Linked DNA regions of Caballeronia sp. TF1N1. The protein of the gene in region 1 binds, or shares a complex with, the protein of each later gene. Links are inferred from orthologs where the notes say so. Each region holds a gene or a part of one and is shown in the gene's direction. Other genes may lie near its edges. The genes, in order: uvrA and mfd.

Region 1 (8,611 bases):
ATAGCCTCCGCCTTATTCACGAGTCCGATGGCACCGGCATTCAGAATAGAACGAAGAATCGCGACATTACTGACGCTCGTCAGCACGACGATTTTGATGCTTGGCCACTCTTGCCTGACTCTACGAATCAGCCGTAATCCGTCTAGCGCGTCCGGCCCCGGCTCAGGCATGGCGAAATCCGTGACAAGCACGTCACATGGCGTCTTCGTGAGTTCGACCACGAGACTGCTCGCATTATTCGCCTCACCGACGACATCAATCCCCTCGTCGGCCTTCAAAAGCGCCTTTACCCCAAGGACCACGAAAGGATGATCGTCGGCCAGCACTATGCGAAGTTTCAAAGTCGCCCCCCTCATTGATGTTGTTGATTTTAGATTTTGGTCAGAACGCATTTATTGCTTTATGCAACCAACGAAGTCTCTCTTCTGCTACGTTGCTTGAACTCGATAAAGATCGAGTAAACATCTGAACTCAATAAAAGAATGCCAAAAAGCAGCAAGTAACTAAACGTTAAAAATTCGATGAGTCAAAGTAGGACGCAAACAATCCGCGCACCATAGGATTACTCCGATTAGACTGCCATGACTCTTCGTTGGTCCGTATAAAGCCTCATATTCGCGGTTAATTAGAAGCGTAATACGGCTGCGGGAATCGCGGAGAGCCTCGAAGTGATATTTCGGAAAGCGCCTTGCCGATTTTGGTACAAAAAAAAGCCTCCGACAATTAATGCCGGAGGCTCAGTGTTTAAACGAATTTGTTGCGACTCGTCAGAACGGGATATCGTCGTCCATGTCTTCAAAACCGCCGCCCGCAGGTTGGCTCGGACGGCTCGATCCGCCACCCGCTCCACCGCCCGCAGCGCGCCCGCCTGCCGGCGCGCGGCCGCCACCACCGCCGCCGCCTGAGCGCTCCATCGGCGCGCTGCGGCTGTAGCCGCCGTCATCGCCGCCGCCTGCTCCGCCGCGGCCACCGAGCATTTGCATCTGATCGGCAACGATCTCGGTCGAATAGCGCTCTTGCCCCGCCTGATCGGTCCACTTGCGCGTGCGAATGCGCCCTTCGATATACACCGACGAGCCCTTCTTCAAATACTCGTTCACGATCTCGGCAAGACGCCCGAAGAACGCCACGCGATGCCACTCCGTGAGTTCCTTCATCTCGCCGGACGACTTTTCCTTGTAACGGTCGGTCGTCGCGAGACGAATGTTGGCCACGGCGTCGCCGCTCGGAAGGTAGCGCGTTTCCGGGTCGGCGCCCAGATTGCCTACGAGAATGACCTTGTTGACAGATGCCATGATTTCTCCGGTAAATTCCTTGCCCACTAGCAATCATGCGACGTTATCAGTTCAACCCTCTTCCACGGAAGAGGACGGGAAACATCGCACTGCCTCAATATGATTAATACAGATTCGCTACGCCGCGCGCTCGACCCTGCGCGGCGGCGCCTTCATTTTCGACGCGACGATCAACCATGCCAGCACCAGCGCCGAACACGAGAAGAACACCGCACTCGGGCCATCCAGCTTGAGCAGCCAGCCGCCGATCACGCCACCAAGCGCGAGCCCGATAGACTGCGTCGTGTTGTACACCCCGGCGGCCGCGCCCTTGCGGGTGCCTGGCGCCAGTTTGGACACAAGCGAAGGTTGCGACGCCTCCAGCACGTTGAAGCCCAAGAAGTACACAAACAGGATCGCGGCCACAGACCATAGCGTATGGGGAGCCGCGCCTAATAACAACTGGCCGATCAGGATAAGAAAAATCGCACTCAACATGACCGCTTTCATCTTGCCGCGCTTCTCGGCGGCGATGATTGCCGGAACCATCATCACGAAAGCGAGGCCCATCACCGGAAGATAAATCTTCCAGTGCGAGGCGACCGGTAATCCGCCCGCTTCGAGAATGCGCGGCACGACGAGAAAGAGCGCAGTTTGGGTTGCGTGCAGCACCAGCACGCCGAAGTTCAGACGCAGCAACTCGACGTTGTGCAGCACCTCGGCGAATGGTGCCTTGACGTGAACCGGCGGCACGGGCGGGTCCGGCACGACCCACAGGACCACGCCGACCGCGACGATCGACAGCACGCCGATCACCGTGAACAAGCCGCTCATGCCGATCCAGTGGAACAGGATCGGTGCGCCAACGATAGCGACCGCGAACGAGACGCCGATGCTCGCGCCGACCATCGCCATGGCCTTGGTGCGATTTTCTTCTTCAGTTAGATCGGCGATGAACGCGATCACCGCCGACGACACCGCGCCCATGCCCTGAATCACACGTCCGGCGATGATCCACGCCATGGAGTGCCCTGCCGCCGCCACGAAGCTGCCGAGCGCGAACACGAGCAGGCCGAATGCGATCACGGGTTTGCGGCCCAGCTTGTCCGAAATCCAGCCATAGAAGATGTAGAGCATGGACTGCGTGACGCCGTAAGCGCCGAGCGCTATGCCGACGAGAAACACGTCATCGCCGCCAGGGATGGTTTTCGCGTAAATGGAAAACACCGGCATGATCATGAAGAGGCCGAGCATGCGCAGCGCGAAGATCGCGGCGAGCGACACGGTTGCGCGCAATTCCGGCGCGGACAAACGTGTGGACGTGGCAGACGGATTGGACATCAGGAACGGAAATGGGTGAGGGTCGCGACTGGCCTGACGCGTGGGGAGCGCGGCGCGGCCGCCTTGTTCTGGCTCGAAACGGCACTATATGCGACACACGGCTGCTCGCGCGCCGCACGACCTGCGGCCATTAACGCGAAGGCGCCTGGGAAACGGAAAAGCCGTTGGAAAGCCGCCGAGAAGCCTTGAGAGCCCCTGAGAGCCCCCGAGAGCCTTTTGGCACGGGCGCCGCACCCTGCAAAAGTCGTTATAGTAGCAGGTTTAGCCCCCTTACTTTGTCGTCCGGTAGTCGCAGGAAACCCCGCGCCACGACCTAAAAGACGCCCGAAAGACCCCCGAAAGAACCCGGAAGAGACTCGTGGAAGAAATTCGTATTCGTGGGGCTCGCACCCACAATTTGAAGAACGTCAATCTCGACTTGCCGCGTCACAAGCTGATTGTGATTACGGGGTTGTCCGGGTCGGGCAAGTCGTCGCTCGCATTCGATACGCTTTACGCCGAAGGTCAGCGCCGCTATGTCGAGAGCCTCTCGGCGTACGCGCGGCAATTTCTGCAGCTGATGGAAAAGCCGGATGTCGATTTGATCGAAGGCCTCTCACCGGCCATTTCGATCGAACAAAAAGCCACCTCGCATAATCCGCGTTCGACGGTCGGCACCGTCACCGAGATTCACGATTATCTGCGACTGCTGTTTGCGCGCGTCGGCACACCTTATTGCCCCGATCATCTGATTCCGCTCGAAGCGCAAAGCGTCTCGCAGATGGTCGATGCCGCGCTCGCGCTGCCCGAGGAAACCAAGCTGATGATCCTCGCGCCCGTCGTCGTGGATCGCAAGGGCGAGCACGTCGAATTATTCGAAGAGATGCAGGCGCAGGGCTTTATCCGCTTTCGCATTCGTTCGGGCGGCGGCACGGCGAACGAAGGCGTCGCGAAAATCTATGAAGTCGACTCGCTGCCGAAGCTCAAGAAGAACGACAAGCACACCATCGACGTGGTGATCGACCGGCTTAAAGTGCGCCCGGACATGAAGCAGCGCCTGGCGGAATCGTTCGAGACCGCGCTGCGTCTCGCCGATGGCCGCGCGATCGCGCTCGAAATGGATACCGAGAACGAAAAGCTCTTCAGCTCGAAGTTCGCGTGCCCGATCTGTTCGTACTCGCTGCCGGAACTGGAGCCGCGCCTTTTCTCGTTCAACAATCCGATGGGCGCATGCCCGGAATGCGACGGCTTGGGCCAGATCACGTTTTTCGATCCGAAGCGCGTGGTCGCGCATCCTTCGCTCTCGCTCGCGGCGGGCGCGGTGAAGGGCTGGGACCGGCGCAATCAGTTCTATTTTCAGATGCTGCAAAGTCTCGCGGCGTTCTACGAATACGACATCGACGCGCCGTTCGAGGAACTGCCGGAAAAGGTGCGCAAGACGCTTTTGTACGGTTCGGGCAAGCAGGTCATTCCGTTCTCGTACATCAACGAGCGCGGGCGCGCTTCGGTGAGAGAGCACGCGTTCGAAGGCATTCTGCCGAATCTGGAGCGTCGTTATCGCGAAACGGACTCGGCCGCCGTGCGCGAGGAACTGGCGAAGTATCAGAACAATCAGGCGTGCCCGGCCTGCGAGGGCACGCGTCTGCGCCGCGAGGCGCGTTTCGTCAAAGTCGGTTCCGGCGATGACGCTCGCGGCATCTACGAAGTCAGCGGCTGGCCGTTGCGCGATACGCTCGGCTACTTCCAGACGCTGCGGCTCGACGGCGCGAAAGGTGAGATCGCGGACAAGGTGGTCAAGGAAATCGTCGCGCGGCTGTCGTTCCTGAATAACGTCGGGCTCGATTACCTGTCGCTCGAACGCAGCGCCGAAACGCTCTCGGGCGGCGAGGCGCAGCGCATCCGGCTCGCGTCGCAGATCGGCTCGGGCTTGACCGGCGTGATGTACGTGCTCGATGAGCCGTCCATCGGCCTGCATCAGCGCGACAACGACCGGCTCATCGCCACGCTCAAGCATCTGCGCGATATCGGCAACTCGGTGATCGTGGTCGAGCATGACGAAGACATGATCCGCATGGCCGATTACGTCGTCGACATGGGGCCGGGCGCGGGCGTGCATGGCGGCGTGATCGTCGCGCAAGGCACGCCGAATCAGGTGCAGAAAGACCCGAATTCGATCACGGGACAGTATTTGTCGGGCAAGCGGACTATCGGTTATTCGTCCGAGCGGACCGCGCCGGACGAGCGGCAGCTTCGTATTGTCGAGGCGTATGGCAATAATCTGAAGCGCGTGACGCTCGATTTGCCCGTCGGGCTTCTGACTTGCGTGACCGGCGTCTCGGGTTCGGGCAAGTCCACGCTCATCAACGACACGTTGCAACACGCGGTCGCCCAACATTTGTACGGATCATCGACCGAGCCCGCGCCGTATGAATCCATCGAAGGTCTCGAACACTTCGACAAAGTGATCGCCGTCGATCAATCACCGATCGGCCGCACGCCGCGCTCGAACCCGGCCACTTATACCGGACTGTTCACGCCCATCCGCGAACTCTTCGCCGGCGTGCCGGCCGCGAAAGAGCGCGGTTACGATCCCGGCCGTTTTTCGTTCAACGTGAAGGGCGGACGCTGCGAGGCGTGTCAGGGCGATGGCGTCATCAAGGTCGAAATGCACTTCCTGCCGGATGTCTATGTGCCCTGCGACGTATGCCACGGCAAGCGCTACAACCGCGAAACGCTCGACATTCAGTACAAGGGCAAGAACATCAGCGAAGTGCTCAACCTCACGGTGGAAGCCGCGCACGAGTTCTTCAAGCCGGTGCCGGTCGTCGCGCGCAAGCTGAAGACGCTGCTGGAAGTGGGCCTCGGTTATATCCGGCTCGGCCAGTCGGCGACCACGCTTTCAGGTGGCGAGGCACAGCGCGTCAAGCTTTCGCTGGAACTGAGCAAGCGCGACACCGGTCGGACTCTTTATATCCTCGATGAACCGACGACCGGTCTGCACTTCCACGACATCGCGCTTCTGCTCGAAGTGATCCACCGTCTGCGAGATCAGGGCAACACGGTCGTGATCATCGAGCATAATCTCGACGTGATCAAAACGGCGGATTGGGTCATCGACCTCGGTCCGGAAGGCGGCGCGGGTGGCGGCCAGATCATCGCTCAGGGAACACCCGAGCAGGTCGCGAAATCGAAAGCGAGCTTTACGGGCAGATATCTGGCACCCTTGCTGCAACGGCCCAAGTCGGCGGCGTAGCATGGTTGCGGCGCGTCACTTGCGCCGCGCGCCATAGCCGTTCGAAATGCGCCGCGATACGCGGCACGAATAACCGTCGCAAGCAGGGAAAAGGAACGCAGTCATGGCGAAGCGCAACGAAGCGGCCAACGAGGAGCGACGCATACGGGATCTTCCCGCGCGCCCCGTCAGGCTGACGAGCGACATGAGCATGCCGAAGTTGTCCGCCGTGGAGATCGGCAGCTATCTGGCGGCGTTCGCGGGTATGTACCTGGTTTTGCAGCTCAAGTTGTTGGGCGGACTGCTCGCCGGCATGCTGGTGTTCCAACTGGTTCACATGATCGCGCCCGTGATCGAGCGGCACGTCATGAGCCGCGGCGCGCGGCTGGTGTCCGTCGTCATCATCTCCACGATCATCATCGGCGGGCTCACGTTCGCGACGATAGCCATCATCGAGCACTTCCAGCAAGACGTGCCGAGCCTGCAAAAATTGCTGGATCAGTTGATGAGCATCACGTCGCACGCAAGGCTGCGCGTGCCGGATTGGATCGCCAATTACCTCCCGGTCGATGCCGATCAGATGAAAGACCGCGCCGCCGACCTCATGCACAAGCACGCCGAGCAATTGCAGCAAGGCGGCAAGGAAATGGCGCGCGGCTTCGGGCATATTCTGATCGGCATGATCATTGGCGCGATCATCGCGGTCGGAGCGCCGAAGCAGGCGCATCGGTTGCCGTTATCCACCGCGCTCGTCACGCGCGTGTCGCGTTTTTCGGATGCCTTCCGCCGCATCGTCTTCGCGCAGATCAAGATTTCGGCGATCAACGCGGTTTTCACCGCGCTGTATTTGCTGGTCGCGTTGCCGCTCTTTCACGAGCGTTTGCCGCTGTCGAAGACGCTCGTGCTGATCACGTTCATCGTCGGTCTGCTGCCGGTAATCGGCAATCTCATTTCCAACACCATCATTGTCGGGATTTCGTTGTCGGTTTCGTTCGGCACGGCGGTGGCGTCGCTCGGCTTTCTCATCGTCATTCACAAGCTCGAGTATTTCCTGAACGCGCGCATCATCGGCGGGCAGATCGAGGCGCGCGCGTGGGAACTGCTGCTCGCCATGCTCGCGATGGAAGCCGCGTTCGGTCTTCCGGGCGTAATCGCCGCGCCGATTTTCTACGCGTATATCAAGCGCGAACTGATTTATTTGCGGCTCGTCTGAAGCGTGCATCGACATAAAAAAACCCCGCTGAATCTTTGAATTCAGCGGGGTTTCTCGTTTTGACGGCGATGCTTACCGGAACACCACCGTCTTGCTCCCATTCAGCACGACGCGATGCTCCACATGCCACTTCACCGCGCGCGCGAGCGTCACGCATTCGACATCGCGGCCAATGGCGGTCAGTTGATCCGGCGTCATGTTGTGATCGACGCGCTCTACTTCCTGCTCGATGATCGGCCCTTCGTCGAGGTCGGACGTCACGTAATGGGCGGTCGCGCCGATCAGCTTCACGCCGCGATCGAACGCCTGATAGTACGGCTTCGCGCCCTTGAAGCTCGGCAGGAACGAGTGATGAATGTTGATCGCGCGGCCCGCGAGCTTGTCACACATTTCGGTGGAGAGAATCTGCATGTAGCGCGCGAGCACGACGAGGTCGGTATCGTTCTGGTCGATGATCTCCATCACGCGCGCTTCCTGCGCGGCCTTCGCCTGCGGCGTGCCGTTGAGAAGCGGCAGATGATGGAACGGAATGTCGTAGCTCGCGGCGAGCTGATAAAAATCCTTGTGATTCGACACGATAGCCGCAATGTCGATCTGCAACTGGCCCGTGCGATACCGGAACAGCAGATCGTTCAGACAGTGGCCGATCTTCGACACCATGATGACCACGCGCGGCTTCACCGATGCATCGTGCAACTCCCAGCGCATGCCGAACGTGTCGGCCAGTTCGCCGAACGACGTGCGCAGCGCATCGAGGCCGGGATCGCCGCCGACTTCCTGAAAATGCACGCGCATGAAGAACTCGCCGGTGTGGCTGTCGCCGAACTGCGCCGAGTCCAGAATGTTCGCGCCGAGATTGAACAGAAACCCGGAAACGGCATGCACGATTCCCGGACGGTCCGGGCACGACAACTTCAGGATGAAACTATGTTCGGTCGACATGACCCGGTTACTCCTTAATCATTGTTAGAGCGATGGCGGCGTGTAGAGCGCGGCGATGCCTTCGCACGCTTCCTCGTCGATCCAGCGGTGGCGCAGCAGGCAATCGAGGGTGGCGAGCGTCGCATCGACGGTGAATTCGCCTTCCTCGATCCAGCGCGCGACATCCTCGATGCGCGCCAGGCGATGTTCGCCGACTTCGCCGTCCTGATTTTGCGGCGTGAAGTCGTCCGGAAGCTCGATGTCGTAGACGAAAAGCTGCTCGGCCTGCGTGCCTTCGGGAATCATCTGCAGCACGTGGAGCGTGCCGCCGGGCGTGGCCGTCGACGCGAGTTCGGCCGGCATGCCCGCTTCTTCCCAGCATTCCTTCACGAGCGTCGGCTCGATATCCATACCCCAGCCGATGCCGCCCGCGACCACGTTGTCGAGCCTGCCGGGATCGACGGACTTGGTATCGCTGCGGCGCGCGATCCACAACCGCGGCGCGCCATCGCGATATTTTACGATGCCGTTCAGATGCACTGCGTAAGTCATCGTGCCGAAGAAGCGCGAGGCCGCGCGTTCGATGTACGCGAGCGGCGCTGCTTGGAAGTCGTTGCGAATCGCGTAGGTTTCGTTGCGCCAGCCGGGAAT
Region 2 (9,195 bases), 1.2 Mb from region 1 along the record:
TTCAAGATCGACGACGACGACTATTGGGTTGCGCTCGACCGCGATCAACTGGATACCGTCACCGGTCTGCAATGGGCCGGCTGGGGCGTCTTCGCGCTCGCGCTGTCGCTCTTCGGCGCGGCGTTTATCACGAGTCTCGTGAACCGGCCGTTCGCGCGACTGGCGCTCGCCGCGCGCAAGGTCGGTTCGGGACAATCGCCCGAGCCCTTGCCGGAGCGCGGCATGGGCGTCGCCGCGGAAACCAATCGAAGCTTCAACCAGATGGTGCAAGACCTCGAACAGCTCGAAGCGGACCGCGCGTTGATGCTCGCGGGCATTTCGCACGATCTGCGCACGCCGCTCGCGCGTTTGCGGCTCGAAACCGAAATGAGCCCGTCGGACGAGGCCACCAAGCTCGCGATGATCGACGACATCGAACAGATGGACATGATCATCGGGCGCTTCCTCGACTACGCGCGGCCGATGCAGCGCATGCCCGAGGCCGTCGATCTCTCGATGATCGCGAGCGAACTCGTCGCGCGCTTCCAGGCCGACGAAGGCGTCGTGATGCGCACCGACCTCGCGCCCGGCGCGGTGATCGAAGGCGACCCGACGGATGCGCGCCGCGTGGTCGGCAATCTGCTCGAAAACGCGCGCAAGTACGGGCGCAGCGAGCAGGACGACATCGCGCGGATCACCGTGCTTACGCGCGTCACGCATGGCAAGGTCGAACTCTCGGTGATGGACGAAGGCCGCGGCATCCCCGACGACCAGGTCGCGCTCATCACACGGCCCTTCTATCGTGTCGACGCCGCGCGCACGCAGGCGAACGGCACGGGTCTCGGCATGGCGATCGTGCAGCGGCTCGTCTCGCGTCAGCGCGGCACGTTGCGCCTGCGCAATCGCACGCCGCTTGCGGGCTTCGAAGTCACCATCGATTTCCCGGTGATGAAAGGCGCGCGTTTCGACGGCGTCTGACACCTCCCGCGTTTCCTGGAAATTCGTCAAAAACTATTTGAAGTTATAGTCAAATACTATTGCTTCGATTTAGTGATACGCTTAATATGGATTTGTGCAGCGCGATGGCATGACGATTGTTTTCATGTCCGCGTTACGAAGATTCAGTAGCCTCATTTTGCGTTTGTCCTTTCAACGAACACAGGAGTCACTGCATGAAGACCGTTGGCGATAAAGTCGAAGCATTCACCGTCACCGCTGCCAAGCCGGGTTTCAATCACCACGAAGAAAACGGCCAGTCGGCATTCGAAGAAATCACCGAGCAGTCGTTTCCGGGCAAGTGGAAAATCATCTACTTCTACCCGAAGGACTTCACGTTCGTCTGCCCGACTGAAATCGTCGAGTTCGGCAAGCTGGCGAAGGACTTCGAAGACCGCGACGCCATTTTGCTCGGCGGCAGCGTCGACAACGAGTTTGTCAAGCTCGCATGGCGTCGGGAGCACAAGGACCTGAACAAGCTGAACCACTACTCGTTCGGCGACGTGAAGGGCGAACTCATCGACCAGCTCGGCGTGCGCGACAAGGAAGCCGGCGTGGCGCTGCGCGCGACGTTCATCGTCGATCCCGACAACGTCATTCAGCACGTCTCGGTCAATAACCTGAACGTCGGACGCAATCCGGAAGAAGTGCTGCGTATTCTCGACGGCCTGCAAACGGACGAACTCTGCCCGTGCAATCGCGCGGTCGGCGGCTCGACGCTCTGATCGCACGAGCCTTTAAGCGCCTCGGGCAACGCCCGTAGCCCGCCCTCTTTCGAGCGCCCGCTTGGAAGCCGGCGGGCTTTATTGACGCCATCGAATAAGGAGAACGCATGGAATTCCTGTCATCGATCAAGGAGCTGGTGCCGGACTACGCGAAAGACATTCGCCTGAATGTCGACGGGACGATCGCCCGTTCGTCGCTGGAAGGCAACGACGCGGTCGGCGTCGCGCTCGCCGCCGCGTATGCCGCGAAGGCGACGAAGATCGTGAATATCATCCGCGAGTCGGGTGTCATGGCGCCGGAAGAAGTCAATGCCGCGCTCACGGCGTCCGCGCTGATGGGCATGAACAACGTCTGGTATCCGTACCTGGAGATGGCCGACAACGCCGATCTCAAGACGCAGCCGGCTGGACTGCGCATGAACGCGTATGCATCGCACGGCGGCGTCGACAAGCGGCGCTTCGAGATGTACGCGCTCGCGGCGTCGATCATCGGCAAGTGTCACTTCTGCGTGAAGTCGCACTACCAGAATCTCGTCACCGAAGGCATGTCGACGACCCAGTTGCGCGATGTCGGGCGCATCGCGGCCGTGATCAACGCGGTGGCGCTCGCCATCGAGGCCGAGGCGAAGTAAGCCCTTGACGCCACGCGCGCGTGGCGTTCGATTTCAACTATCGATCGACGTGCGCCGCAACAGCACCGCGGCCTGCGCCTCGATACCTTCCTTGCGGCCGAGATAGCCGAGCTTTTCGTTGGTCTTCGCTTTCACGTTGACGCGATCGACGGCCAAGTCCAAGTCTTCCGCGATATTCGCGCGCATCGCCTCGATGTGCGGCGCGAGCTTCGGCGCCTGCGCGATGATCGTGCTGTCGATATTGGCGATGGCGAAACCCGCTTCCGACACGCGCTTGAACGCTTCGCGCAGCAGCACGCGGCTGTCGGCGCCGGCGAATTCCGTCGCGGTATCCGGAAAGTGCCGGCCGATATCGCCGAGCGATGCCGCGCCGAAGAGCGCGTCGGTGATGGCGTGCAGCAGCACGTCCGCGTCCGAATGGCCGAGCAGGCCGCGTTCGTAGGGAATCGTCACGCCGCCGATGATGAGCGGGCGGCCCTCGACGAGCTGATGTACGTCGTATCCCTGTCCGATTCTGAAATCCATCGATGCAACCTTGCTGTAGAAAGTGTGTGTCGGAGCCGTCAGGCCTTCGTGGCGAGCATCGCGCCCGCGAGCGCGAAGTCTTCCGGATAGGTCACCTTGAAGTTGCGCAGGCTGCCCTGAACTAATCGCGGCGAGTGGCCGAGCCATTCGACTGCGCTCGCTTCGTCCGTGAGATCGTGACCGTCGTGACGCGCACGTTCGATCGCTTCGCGCAACATGCCAAGGCGGAACATCTGCGGCGTTTGCGCCTGCCAGAGCCCGTCGCGCGATTCCGTGCGGGCGACACGCGGGTGGTCATCCGCTGCATCGGGCATGCTCGGTGCGACCCGTTTCAGCGTATCCGCGACCGGCAATGCGAGAATGCCGCCCACGGCGTCGTGACGCAGGGCGCCGACGAGCTTGCGAATCAGTTCCGGCGTGATGCCGGGACGCGCGGCGTCGTGGACGAGCACCCAGTCGTCGTCGCGTGCGCCGAAATCGGCCAGCGCGACGAGACCGTTATACACCGATGCCTGTCGTGAAACCCCGCCACAGCGCTGCACCGCGAAGCGCAGGCCGGCAAACCGGCGCGCATCGAAGTGATGATCGTCGGGAGCGAGTACGACGAGGGTCTGCGAGAATTCGGAACACGCGTCGAAGGCGGATAACGTGTAACCAAGCATCGGGCGGCCCGCGACGGTCTGATATTGCTTCGGCATGGGTGCGCCGGAGCGGCTGCCGTTGCCGGCGCACGGAATCAGCGCGAACAGGCGCGAGGTAGTGGCGGGTGAAATCGTTGGCGCAGTAGACGGCGCATTTGACGAATTTGCAGTCGTAGTCACGGGCAGATCACTGAGCCAGGTCAAAGTGGAGCCCGGATTTTATAATAGGTCTTTAGCGACCACGTCCGGCGCGTCCTCGAAGAGGGCGAAAGAGCCGACGGTTAATTGCATATATATGTCCTCGAAAGCCGTCAACGCGCAGTCCAGTTCTCCCATCCCGCTCGTGAAGGCGGGTCAGCGCTTTGTCTTCGACGGCGCGCCCGGTTCATCCGATGCCCTCGCCATCGCGCGTTATTACACGGCTAATCGCGAGTCCGTGCGGCTCTTGACGGTGCTCTGCGCAAGCGCGGTCGATGCGCAACGCCTCGCAACCGAAATCCCCTATTTCGCGCCGGATGCCCGCGTGCGTCTCTTGCCGGACTGGGAAACGCTGCCGTACGACACGTTCTCGCCGCATCAAGACCTCGTGTCCGAGCGTCTCGCGACGCTGCACGATCTCGGCGAAGGACGTTGCGACATCCTGCTCGTGCCGGCGACCACGGCGCTTTATCGCATGCCGCCCGCTTCGTTTCTCGCGGCTTACACGTTTTCGTTTACGCAGGGCGAGCGCCTCGACGAAAGCAAGCTCAAGGCGCAGTTGACGCTGGCAGGTTACGAGCACGTGAGTCAGGTCGTGCGTCCCGGCGAATATTGCGTGCGCGGCTCGCTGATCGACCTTTATCCAATGGGCTCGCCGCTGCCGTATCGCCTCGACTTGTTCGACGATCAGGTCGATTCCATCCGCGCCTTCGATCCCGACACGCAACGCAGCCTGTATCCCGTGCGCGACGTGCGCCTCTTGCCGGGCCGCGAATTTCCGTTCGACGAAGCCGCGCGCACCGCGTTTCGCAGCCGCTGGCGCGAAGTGTTCGAGGGCGATCCGAGCCGCTCGCAAATTTACAAGGACATCGGCAGCGGCGTGCCGTCGGCGGGCATCGAATATTACTTGCCGCTCTTCTTCGACGACACCGCAACCCTCTTTCACTATCTGCCGGAGAACTCGCAACTCGCGTTCGTCGGCGACATGGATGCCGCGATCAAACGCTTCACGGCCGACACGAAGCAGCGCTACAACTTTCTTTCGCATGACCGCGAGCGGCCTTTGCTCGAACCGCGCCGCCTCTTTCTCAGCGACGACGACTTTTTCACGTTCGCCAAGCCATTCGCGCAACTGAAGTTCCCGGCGTCGCCCGAAGGCGGCTGGGCCGTGCCGCTGCCAGGGCTTGCTATCGACCGCCACGCGGACGAACCGTTGCTCGCGCTGCGCCATTATCTGGAGCAGACCGAAAACCGCGTGATGCTGGTCGCGGAATCGGCGGGACGGCGCGAAGCCATCCAGCAATTGCTCGTCGATAACGGCCTGCGCGGCGAACTGCGCGACACGTTCCAGGAATGGCTCGGCGCGGATGCCAAATTCACGCTCGGCATAGCGCCGCTGGCGAACGGTTTTTCGTTGCCGGAAGCGAAGCTGTCTATCGTCACCGAGACCGAGCTCTACGGGCCGCTCGCGCGCCGCGCCGGACGCCGCCGCCAGGAACAGGCGAGCAATGTCGATTCGATGGTGCGCGATCTCGCCGAACTGAAAATCGGCGATCCGGTGGTACACGCGCAGCATGGCATCGGCCGATACATGGGTCTCGTGTCCATGGACCTCGGCGAAGGCGAAACCGAGTTTCTGCACCTTGAATACCAGAACGACGCCAAGCTCTACGTGCCCGTCGCGTTGTTGCATGTGATTTCGCGCTATAGCGGCGCCGATCCCGAAAGCGCCCCGCTCCACACGCTCGGTTCGGGCCAATGGGAAAAAGCCAAACGCAAGGCCGCGCAGCAGATTCGCGATACCGCAGCCGAACTGCTCAACCTCTACGCCCGCCGCGCCGCGCGCGAAGGCTACGCGTTCAAGCTCGATCCACGCGACTACGTAAAGTTCGCCGAGAGCTTCGGCTTCGAGGAAACGCCCGACCAGGGCGCCGCGATTGCCGCGGTCATCGGCGACATGACGAGCGGCAAGCCGATGGATCGGCTCGTGTGCGGCGATGTCGGCTTCGGCAAGACGGAAGTGGCCTTGCGCGCGGCGTTCATCGCGGTGATGGCGGGCAAGCAAGTGGCGATACTTTCCCCCACCACGCTGCTCGCCGAACAGCATACGCAGACTTTCACCGACCGCTTTTCCGACTGGCCCGTGCGGATTGCTGAACTGTCTCGCTTCAAGAGTTCGAAGGAAGTCACGCAGTCTATCGCGCAGATCAACGAAGGCAGTGTGGATATCGTCATCGGCACGCACAAGCTGTTGTCGTCGGATGTGAAGTTCAAGCGGCTCGGGCTCGTGATCATCGACGAGGAACATCGCTTCGGTGTGCGGCAGAAGGAAGCGCTCAAGGCGTTGCGTGCGGAAGTGGATGTACTCACGCTCACCGCGACGCCCATTCCACGCACGCTCGGCATGGCGCTCGAAGGCCTGCGCGACTTCTCCGTGATCGCGACCGCGCCGCAGAAGCGCCTTGCCATCAAGACCTTCGTGCGGCGCGAGGAAGACGGCGTCATTCGCGAAGCCATGCTGCGCGAGCTGAAACGCGGCGGGCAAGTCTACTTCCTGCATAACGAAGTGGAAACCATCGAGAATCGCCGTTCCATGCTCGAAGCACTCGTGCCCGAAGCGCGCATTGCCGTGGCGCACGGCCAGATGCACGAGCGCGAACTCGAACGCGTGATGCGCGATTTCGTCGGCCAGCGCGCGAACGTGCTGCTGTGCACGACCATCATCGAAACGGGTATCGACGTGCCGAGCGCGAACACCATCATCATGCATCGCTCGGACAAGTTCGGACTCGCGCAGCTGCACCAGTTGCGCGGGCGTGTCGGGCGTTCGCACCATCAGGCTTATGCGTATCTGCTCGTGCACGACCCGCAGTCGCTGACCAAGCAGGCGCAGCGCCGGCTCGAAGCCATTCAGCAGATGGAGGAACTCGGCTCGGGCTTCTATCTGGCCATGCACGACCTCGAGATTCGCGGCACGGGCGAAGTGCTCGGCGACAAGCAATCGGGCGAGATTCACGAGATCGGTTTTCAGCTTTACACCGACATGCTCAACGACGCCGTGCGCGCACTGAAGGAAGGCCGCGAGCCGGATCTCAACGCGCCGCTCGCCGCCACGACCGAGATCAATCTGCACGCACCTGCCATCTTGCCCGCCGACTATTGCGCGGACGTACAAGAGCGTCTTTCGCTCTACAAGCGGCTTGCGAACTGCGAATCGAGCGATGCCATCGACGGCATTCTCGAAGAGCTCGTCGACCGCTTCGGCAAGTTGCCGCCGCAAGCGCATGCGCTCGTGGAGACGCATCGGTTGCGGCTTGCGGCGAAGCCGCTCGGTATCTCGAAGATCGACGCCAACGAGAGTTCCATCGGCTTGCAGTTCGTGCCGAATCCGCCTGTCGATGCCATGAAGATCATCGAGATGGTGCAGAAGAACAAGCACATCAAGCTCGCGGGACAGGACAAGTTGCGCATCGAAACGCGCAGCCCCGATCTCGCGGTGCGCATTGCCACGGTGAAGGAAACGTTGCGCGCGCTCGGCGCGCCGGTGCGGCAGTCGGCGGCCGTGGCGCGCTAGGTTCATCCGGCGCGTTGGTATCGACGGGAGACACGGCGCGCACATCGACCGGAAGAAGGATCAAGCGCCCGGCCCAACGCACCCCGTCATTGCCGCTCTTTTGAAAGGCAGTGACGGGAGCCATGCCGCAGCGCATATATTGACCAGAAGGTCAGCAAGCGTGGTTTCGGCTATGATCGGCTTCTACCCCGCAGGAGCGAAAAATGTCCCAAATCGCCGCTGAGGCGCAACAAGCCACGACCTCCGCCACGCCTCAATCCTTACCTTGGATCGAACGTCTCGTTTCCTTCGATACAGTCAGCCGCAATCCCAACCTCGGCCTCATCGAAACCGTGCGCGACGAACTGCGCAAGGCGGGTGTCGAAGCCAGCATCACGACCGATTCACGCGGCCAGTGGGCCAATCTCTTCGCCACGGTGCCCGCGCACGACGGTCAGACGAACGGCGGCATCGTGCTGTCGGGACACACCGACGTAGTGCCGGTCGACGGTCAAAACTGGAAAAGCGACCCTTTCAAGCCCGAAATCCGCGATGGTCTGCTCTACGGTCGCGGCACCTGCGACATGAAGGGGTTTATCGGCGCGGCGCTCACAATGCTGCCGAAGATGCAGGCGACAAAGCTCGCCAAGCCGATCCACTTCGCGCTTTCGTTCGATGAAGAAGTAGGCTGCGCGGGCGCGCCGCTCATGATCGCCGACTTGCAAAAGCGCGGCGTCAATCCGGATGGCTGTATCGTCGGCGAACCGACTTCCATGCGCCCGGTCATCGCGCACAAGGGCATCAACGCGTTCCGCTGCTGCGTGCGTGGCTTTGCGGCGCATTCGTCGCTTACGCCGAAGGGGCTGAATTCGATCGAGTACGCCGCACGCCTCATCTGCTTCATTCGCGACGTCGCCGATGAATTCCGCGCCAAGGGCCCGTTCGACGAGTTCTACGACGTACCCTTCACCACCGCGCAGACGAGCACGATCAAGGGCGGCAACGCGCTCAACACCGTGCCCGCGGAATGCACTTTCGACTTCGAATTCCGCAACTTGCCGACCATCGACCCGGACCCTATCTTCAAGCGCATCGAAGCGTTCGCGCGCGACACGCTCTTGCCGAAAATGCAGAAGGAGCACGAGAACGCGGCCATCGAATTTTCGAAGATCGCCGCCGCGCCCGGACTCGACGCCACCGAGCAGGCCGCCATCACGCAACTCGTGCGCGCGCTCACCGAGAATCAGGAGAAGCGCAAGGTCGCTTACGGCACCGAAGCGGGACTTTTCGCGATTGCGGGCGTGCCGAGCATCGTGTGCGGACCGGGCAACATCGAACAGGCGCACAAGGCGAACGAATACGTGTCGCTCGACCAACTCGTCGCTTGCGAAGCGTTTCTCGGCAAATTCATCCATAGCATGTCGGTCGAAGCACAGGCGCGCTAGTCATCGACCGTCGCACGATCCATCGAGCCATGTCCACAGCAACGCATTCCGACCATACGATCGACGGCACGCCCATTCCGACCCTCGACGAGATCGCCGAGCAGCATATGGCGCTTACGCCCTGGGTAGCGCGCACGCCGATCTTCGAGCGGCACGATTTTCCGACGCTCGAAGGCACACCCGTCACGTTCAAGTTCGAGCTGCTGCAGGCAAGCGGCACGTTCAAGGCGCGTGGCGCGTTCTCGAACATCCTCGCGCTCACCGACAGCGAACGCGCGGCAGGCGTGACGTGCGTGTCGGCGGGCAATCATGCGGTCGCGGTGGCTTACGCGGCGCAGCGCATGGAAGTGGGCGCGAAGGTGGTCATCACGAAGAACGCCAGTCCGACGCGCATCGCGCTTTGCCGGCGCTTCGGCGCGGAAGTCGTGCTGGCGGAAAATGTGATCGAGGCCTTCGAGATCGTGCGGCGCATCGAGGCCGAGGAAGGACGCTTCTTCGTGC

Evidence for each region.
Region 2: the proteins of uvrA (region 1) and mfd are in contact, whole or in part, in a crystal structure (PDB 4DFC), measured with the Escherichia coli proteins. The link is inferred for Caballeronia sp. TF1N1 from one-to-one orthologs.

The regions. Positions count from the first base shown.
Region 1 is NZ_CP084626.1:252,154-260,764, reverse strand. Bases 2,654-6,047 are described here. They hold uvrA (excinuclease ABC subunit UvrA), read left to right. Parts: upstream 2,654-2,973; coding sequence 2,974-5,847; downstream 5,848-6,047. Other genes in these bases: LDZ28_RS01255 (AI-2E family transporter), read left to right, coding at 5,951-6,047. Outside these bases: LDZ28_RS01275 (response regulator transcription factor), read right to left, coding at 1-392; LDZ28_RS01270 (single-stranded DNA-binding protein), read right to left, coding at 768-1,295; LDZ28_RS01265 (MFS transporter), read right to left, coding at 1,413-2,615; more of LDZ28_RS01255, read left to right, coding at 6,048-7,039; purU (formyltetrahydrofolate deformylase), read right to left, coding at 7,112-7,981; LDZ28_RS01245 (NUDIX hydrolase family protein), read right to left, coding at 8,006-8,611. UniProt on the Escherichia coli protein: The UvrABC repair system catalyzes the recognition and processing of DNA lesions. UvrA is an ATPase and a DNA-binding protein. A damage recognition complex composed of 2 UvrA and 2 UvrB subunits scans DNA for abnormalities.
Region 2 is NZ_CP084626.1:1,481,743-1,490,937, forward strand. What follows is about bases 3,493-7,470. They hold mfd (transcription-repair coupling factor), read left to right. Parts: upstream 3,493-3,793; coding sequence 3,794-7,270; downstream 7,271-7,470. Other genes in these bases: ispD (2-C-methyl-D-erythritol 4-phosphate cytidylyltransferase), read right to left, coding at 3,493-3,555. Outside these bases: LDZ28_RS06850 (ATP-binding protein), read left to right, coding at 1-957; LDZ28_RS06855 (peroxiredoxin), read left to right, coding at 1,152-1,700; LDZ28_RS06860 (carboxymuconolactone decarboxylase family protein), read left to right, coding at 1,808-2,332; ispF (2-C-methyl-D-erythritol 2,4-cyclodiphosphate synthase), read right to left, coding at 2,366-2,857; more of ispD, read right to left, coding at 2,896-3,492; argE (acetylornithine deacetylase), read left to right, coding at 7,474-8,694; LDZ28_RS06885 (threonine/serine dehydratase), read left to right, coding at 8,724-9,195. UniProt on the Escherichia coli protein: Couples transcription and DNA repair by recognizing RNA polymerase (RNAP) stalled at DNA lesions. Mediates ATP-dependent release of RNAP and its truncated transcript from the DNA, and recruitment of nucleotide excision repair machinery to the damaged site.